Regions from separate parts of the Lentzea sp. NPDC058450 genome, predicted to be linked through region 2. Evidence: riboswitches for the same ligand, from Rfam matches in the RefSeq annotation. Region 2 holds a riboswitch; each other region holds the start of a gene.
What was found. Region 2 has a riboswitch for S-adenosylmethionine ahead of ACFWNN_RS44270 (methionine ABC transporter ATP-binding protein). Riboswitches for the same ligand answer to the same signal wherever they lie in the genome.

Region 1 (2,256 bases), on a different contig from region 2:
GGCGGCGGAGATCGGGGAGCAGCCGGTGGCCTGCGCGCCGAACACCTTGTACGGCGAGGCTTCCACCAGGTCGAGCTGGCCGAGTTCGCGGAACGCCTTGTCGACCTTGGTGAGCTGCGAGCCGGACGCGATCGGCACGACGATCTGGTCGGGCAGGCGCCAGCCGAGCTGTTCGGCGACCTCGTAGCCGAGCGTCTTCGAGCCTTCCGCGTAGTACGGGCGGACGTTGACGTTCACGAACGCCCAGTCCTCGTTCTCCGCGGCGAGCTCCTGGGCGAGGCGGTTCACGTCGTCGTAGTTGCCGTCGACGGCGATCAGGGCGCCTTCGTACACCGCGCTCATGAGGATCTTGGCGCGTTCGAGGTTGGAGGGGACGAGAACGACGGACTTCCAGCCGGCACGGGCGGCGGCCGCGGCGACGGCGTTCGCCAGGTTGCCGGTGGACGGGCAGGCCAGCACCTTGAAGCCGAGTTCGCGGGCGGCGGCGAGCGCGACGCCTACGACGCGGTCCTTGAACGAGTGGGTGGGGTTGCCGGTGTCGTCCTTCACCCAGATCTTGCGGACGCCCAAGGCCTTGGCGAGGTTGTGCGCCTCGACCAGGCGGGTGCCGCCGGGATCGGTGTTCGGGTGCTGCTCCACAGTGGACGGAACGGGGAGGAGGCCGCGGTAGCGCCAGATGGACCTGGGGCCGGCCTCGATGTCCTCGCGCCGGATCTTCCCGAAGTCGTAGGCCACTTCCAGCGGCCCGAAACACTCGAGACAGGCGTACTCAGGAGCGAGAGGGGTTTCGTTTCCACACTCACGGCACAGCAGCGCGCGGGCCGGGCCGAGGTCGAACTGGGTGCTCGTGGGCACAGTGACAGCAGTCATCGCGAGGTATCTCCTCATCTTTCCCGCGAAATCGAACGGGTCGGAATTGGCACCGTGATCGTCTGCGCTCAGATGCGTCCACAGGTATGTGCACACAGCGCTGACGCCGGTTGCCGGGGCTTCTTCGGGCCGTTCCCTCTGCCCCTCTGGATGAGCGGTGTTCAGTTGTGGTGACCAAGCTACGGCATAGCTCGGTTTCCGAGCCACAGACGCCCACGATCCGAGACGTGGGAGGATGCCGGTCGTGAGCGCACCGGAGTCACTGCACCTCATCGTCGGTGAAGAGGAGTTGCTGGTCGAACGGGCTGTTCGGGCGGCTCTGGACGCTGCCCGCGAGGTCGATTCGACGGCCGATCTGACCCGCGTCCCGGTGACTGATCTCACGCCTCCGGAGCTCGCCGAACTGGTGAGTCCGTCGCTGTTCGCGGAGGGGCGCGTGATCGTCCTGCAGAACGCGCAGGACATCGGCAAGGAGGTCGCCGACACGGTGCTCTCCTACGTCAAGGCGCCCGCGGACGGGGTCACGCTCGTCGTCCTGCACACCGGCGGTGGCCGCAGCAAGGCGGCCAAGGACCTGCCGGGACAACTGAAGAAGGCCGGTGCGGCGGTCACGGAGTGCGCCAAGGTCACCAAGCCGGCCGAGCGCGAGGCGTTCGTGCGCAACGAGGTGCGGCGGGCGGGCGGCAAGATCGACCCGGAGGCCGTCGCCACGCTCATCGACGCCGTGGGCACGAACCTGCGCGAGCTCGCCGCGGCCTCGTCGCAGCTCGTGTCCGACACCGACGGCAAGGTGACGGTCGAGGAGATCCGCCGCTACCACCAGGGCAAGGCCGAGGTGACGGGGTTCGCCGTCGCGGAGAAGGCCGTCACGGGGGACCGGGCGGGCGCGATGGAGGCGTTGCGCTGGGCGATGCAGCTCGGTGTGCCGCACGTGCTGGTCGCGGACGCGCTCGCGGACGCGGTGCGCACGGTCGCGCGCGTGTCCGCCGTGGGCCGGGCCGACCCGTTCAGCCTGGCCGGTCCGCTCGGCATGCCGCCGTGGAAGATCAAGAAGGCGCAGGCGCAGGCCCGCGGCTGGGACCAGGCGGGTCTCGCCGACGCGATGCAGGTGGTCGCGGGGCTCAACGCCGACGTGAAGGGCGTGGCGGCCGACGCCGACTACGCGCTGGAGCGCGCCGTGCTCCGGATCGTGGCCGCGCACAGCCGTCGTTAGCTCACGTCCGGCGCGGGATCCCGATCAGGTACTGGGCGCCGGTGAAGCCGCGTTCGACGCCGATCGTCCAGTCGAACGACTCCGTGTCGTTCAGGCCGTCGACGATCCGCCGCAGTTCGGCGCGCCCGTACATGCGCAGGAACGACACGACGCTGTCCCAGAACATCATGAAC
Region 2 (2,256 bases):
ACAGGATGTTCTGCACGAGCCGACCGACGAATGGGATCGCTCCCACGGCCAGCGGCACGATGACCGCCGTGCTGCCGATGGAGCCGCCCACGATGAGCCGGGTGACCGACGTGAGCGCCACGAGCAGCACGATGAACGGCATCGAGCGGCCCAGGTCGGTGACGAAGCTGAGGATCCTGTGCACCGCGGCGTTCGGCCGCAGCCCACCCTTGGCGGTGAGCTGAAGCCAAACACCCACGGGAACGCCGAGCAGTGTTGCGATGACCGTGGAGACGCCGACCATGTACAGCGTTTCTCCGGTGGCCTCGACGAGATACGCGATCACGTCGGACCAGGGTGTTGCAGACCTCACGCAGCTACTCCCTGCGGCCCCTTCAGGGACCTCTGCACAGCGCCGCCGGCCTCGCCGATCCACTCCAGCGCGGAGTCGGACCGCTCACCGTTCAGGCCGAGCCGGAACCGCGCGACGGGCGTCTCGCCGAGGCGCGTCAGGCCACCGCCGACGATGTTGAGCTCGACGCCGAACCGGTGCGCGGCCTCGGGCAGCAGCGCGCCGACCGCGGCGAACCCGACGAGCACGACGTCCGCGACGCGGTCGTAGGCGCTCTCGTTGATCGGGTTCAGGTCCACGGCGGGCAGCAGCGAGCTGCTCGTGCGGCTGCCGGGGTTGTTGACCAGGTCGAGCACCTTGCCGTGTTCGACGACCTTGCCCTGCTCCAGCACGGCCACGTCGTCGCAGATCTTCCGGACCACGCCCATGTCGTGCGTGACGACGAGCACGGTCACACCGAGCTCAGCGCGCGCACGGTCGAGCACGGTCAGCACGGAGCCGGTCGTCTCGGGGTCGAGGGCACTCGTGGGCTCGTCCGCGAGCAGGACGCTCGGGTTGGCGGCCAGCGCACGCGCCACGGCGATGCGCTGACGCTGCCCGCCGGACAGCTGGTCGGGGTACGAGGCGGCCTTGTCGGTGAGCCCGACGAGGTCCAGCAGCTCGCCGACCCTCGTCCGTCGCTGCGGTCCGGGCACGCCGGCGGACTCGAGCGGCAGGGCGATGTTGCCGGCCGCGGTGCGCTGACGGAGCAGCGAATCCCCTTGCGGCACAACGCCGATCTGCCGGCGCGCGGCGCGGAGGGCACTGCCGTCGAGGCTGGTGATGTCGGTGCCGTCGACGCGGATCGCCCCGGAGTCGGGACGCTCCAGCAGCGCGACGCAACGGGCGAGCGTCGACTTGCCGGCGCCGCTCGGGCCGACGACACCGAGCACGGTGCCGGCCTCGACGTCGAGGGTCACGCCGTTGAGGGCGGAGACGCCCTGGAAGGACTTGGTGAGGTTTTCGACAGTGATCACTTCTGCTCCACGGCTGCGCGCGACGGCACACCGTCCGATGTGGACGTGCGCGGTCGAGGTGTGCTGCTCAGGGGGTGCGCCACTCTGCGTTTGAGTGCGCGTCAAAGGACTTTGAGAAGGCGCCTTAGACGAGGTGGCGACGACATGCAGAAGCGGTGCGACGGCACTGGTCGACAACTCGACGGCGCGTCAGCATTCGCACGGTACCCATGGTGCTCCTCCATCGGTCCTGGCGTTAGCACCTGCCCGCATCCAGCGGGTGGTTGCTGCGACGTCGTAGAGCCAGGTCTCTCAGTCGCTCCGGATGGCAAGTAGCAGTCAACCGGACGGACGTTCGGTTGCGCAAGCCAGAATCCGATTCGTTCGACAGATCACACTGTTGGCCGAAGGATCCCCGGCCTAGACCTCGGCGATCCGGATGAAGTCGATCACCGACAGCTGCTCGCCCCTGAGCTGCGGGTCGATGCCGGCCTTTTCCAGGATCTCGTCGACGTTCGGCGACCACGCCTTCAGGGCCGATCGCAGCGTCTTGCGGCGCTGGGCGAAGGCCGCGTCGACGATCTGGAAGAGCTTCTTCCGGTCCACTGTAGATAGTGGCTTTTCGTGCCTGCGGAAGGAAACCAGGCCCGAGTCGACGTTCGGGGCAGGCCAGAAGACGTTCTTGCCGATGGAGCCGGCCTTCTTGGCTTCGGCGTACCAGGCCAGCTTCACGCTGGGGACGCCGTAGATCTTGTTGCCCGGCTTCGCGGCCATCCGGTCGGCCACCTCGGCCTGGACCATCACCAGGCCCTTTTGGAGGCTCGGGAGTTCGGCCAGGAGGTGTAGGACGACGGGGACCGCGACGTTGTACGGGAGGTTGGCGACGATCGCGGTGGGTTGTACCGGCAGGTCCTCTTGGGTGACTTTCAG
Region 3 (2,256 bases), on a different contig from region 2:
CGCTCGGGCACCGCGGACCAGGCCACGCCGAGGCGGTCGCCGTGGTCGGTGACCTTGGAGGTGGCGCCGCCGCCGACCAGGTACGGCTGGGCCTGCTGGAGCCAGTCCGCACGGCCGACCAGCACACCGGCGCCGAACGGGGCGTAGATCTTGTGGCCGGAGAACGCGATGTAGTCGACGTCCAGCTCACGCACGTCGATCGGGCGGTGCGGGGCGAGCTGGGCGGCGTCGAGAGCGATGCGCGCGCCGTGACGGCGGGCGACCTTCGCGAGCTCGGCGACCGGCCACAGCTCCCCCGTGACGTTGGACGCCCCGGTGACGATCACGAGCCTCGGGCCGACCGGGGCGGCGGCAAGAGCCCGGTCCAGCGCGACAATTGCGGCGCCGGACGAAGACGGTGCGGGGATCCGCTGGACGTGCGGACCCCTCCAGGGGAGCAGCGCGGCGTGGTGCTCGCTGTCGAACAGGACGACGGCGGTGTTGCGGGGAACGCTGCGCGCCAACAGGTTCAGCGAGTCCGTGGTGTTGCGGGTGAAGACGACGGTGTCGGAAGAACGCGCCCCGACGAACCGGCGGATGCGGTCGCGGGCCTGCTCGTAGACGCGGGTCGAGACCTGGGAGGCGAACCCGGCGCCGCGGTGCACGCTGGCGTACCAGGGCAGCAGCTCGTCGACGGCGTCGCGCACCTCCTGCAGACAGGGCGCCGAGGCCGCGTGGTCGAGGTTGGCGTAGGTGACGCGCTCTCCGGTGACCAGTGGAACGCGCAGGTCAGCGCCAACAACAGCCGGAACCGCCGTGGTGGTGCTGGGGGTGATCGCGAGCGTCATCGAGCTGCCTCCGAGGCCAGGGGGCCTTTGTGTGGAGGCCCGCGCTTGACCGGCGCCCAACGCGCCGGACCAGGTCCTCACCAAGGGCACCCCACCGCGGTTGGAGGGTTGCCGGCCAGCAAGCTTGGGCTTGACGCTGGCTCTCATGACCTGCCGACGACGTTAGCGGAGGGTGACCGCGCCGTCGACACCCCGATCACATCGTGAGAAGCCTCGGAGACCGACTAATCGCCGGTCTCGCCCTTCCACCTGGCGTAGCGCCCGGCCCGGTCGACGGCACGTATGCGCCGCTCAGCGGCGTCGCGCGTCTCCTCCGTGGTGACGATGAGCAACTGGTCCTCTGTCTGCAGCCGGGTCGTCGGCTGTGGCGTGAAACTCTTCCCCGAGCGCACCACGAGGCTGACTGTGGCGCCGCTCGGCAACCGCAGCTCGGACATGTAGACGCCGTGCAGCTTCGAGCCGCGCTGGATGTGCACCTGGAGCAGTTCGGCGCCCAGCTCGTCGAGCGGGGACGAGTCGACCTGGACCTCCAGCGCCTCCCCCGTCTTCACCAGCCCGAGCCGCCGCGCGAGGAACGGCAGTGTCGTGCCCTGCACGATCGTCAGCACGATGACCAGCAGGAACACCACGTCGACGAGTTGCCGCGCGCCCTCCACGCCCTGGATCAACGGGATCAGCGCGAACACGATCGGCACCGCGCCGCGCAGTCCCGACCAGGAGAGGAACGCCTGTTCCCGCCACGGCACCTTGAACGGCAGCGAGGACAGCACCACCGACAGCGGCCGGGCGACGAACGTCAGCACCACGCCCGCGACCAGCGCGGGGAACAGCACGTCGAGCAGCCGTTGCGGGGAGGCGTAGAGGCCGAGGAGCACGAAGAGGCCGATCTGGGCGAGCCAGCCGAGGCCTTCGGCGAACGAGAGGGTGTCGGCGCGGTGCGGCAGGCGGGCGTTGCCGAGGACCAGCGCGGCGACGTAGGTGGCGAGGAAACCGGACGCGTGCACGAGATCTCCGGCCGTGTAGGCCATCACGCACACCGCCACCGTGGCGAGCGGGTACAGACCGGTGGAGGGCAGCGCCGCGCGTCTCAGCCCCGCGCCGCCGAGGAACCCGAGCACGACGCCGATCAACGCGCCCGCGCCCAGTTCGTAGATCACCAGCAGCGGCGCGGTCCACGAGATCTGGTCCGACGACGCCAGCAGCACGACGGCGATGTAGACGGGCGCGTCGTTGAGGCCGGACTCCAGTTCGAGCGCGCCGGTCAGCCGAGCGCCGACGCCCAACGAGCGCAGGACGCTGAAGACGGCGGCCGCGTCCGTGGACGACAGCACCGCGCCCCACAGCAACGCCATCCGCCAGTCGAGGCCCAGCAGGAAGTGCAGCGCCGTTCCGGTCACCGCGACGCTGACCGCGACGGCCACTGTGGACA

Region 1: linked by a shared signal. The riboswitch ahead of thrC (threonine synthase) and the one ahead of ACFWNN_RS44270 (methionine ABC transporter ATP-binding protein) in region 2 are both predicted to bind S-adenosylmethionine.
Region 3: linked by a shared signal. The riboswitch ahead of ACFWNN_RS11675 (aminotransferase class V-fold PLP-dependent enzyme) and the one ahead of ACFWNN_RS44270 (methionine ABC transporter ATP-binding protein) in region 2 are both predicted to bind S-adenosylmethionine.

What each region holds. Positions count from the first base shown of each region.
Region 1 is NZ_JBHXLO010000032.1:97,019-99,274, forward strand. Features, by position in the region: gene thrC (threonine synthase) at 1-870, opposite strand, end outside; SAM riboswitch class I at 882-1,027, opposite strand; gene holA (DNA polymerase III subunit delta) at 1,115-2,083, shown strand; gene ACFWNN_RS36360 (hypothetical protein) at 2,085-2,256, opposite strand, start outside.
Region 2 is NZ_JBHXLO010000054.1:32,222-34,477, forward strand. Features, by position in the region: gene ACFWNN_RS44265 (methionine ABC transporter permease) at 1-352, opposite strand, end outside; gene ACFWNN_RS44270 (methionine ABC transporter ATP-binding protein) at 349-1,347, opposite strand; SAM riboswitch class I at 1,565-1,658, opposite strand; gene rsmA (16S rRNA (adenine(1518)-N(6)/adenine(1519)-N(6))-dimethyltransferase RsmA) at 1,747-2,256, opposite strand, start outside.
Region 3 is NZ_JBHXLO010000006.1:13,864-16,119, reverse strand. Features, by position in the region: gene ACFWNN_RS11675 (aminotransferase class V-fold PLP-dependent enzyme) at 1-827, opposite strand, end outside; SAM riboswitch class IV at 864-978, opposite strand; gene ACFWNN_RS11670 (potassium/proton antiporter) at 1,052-2,256, opposite strand, start outside.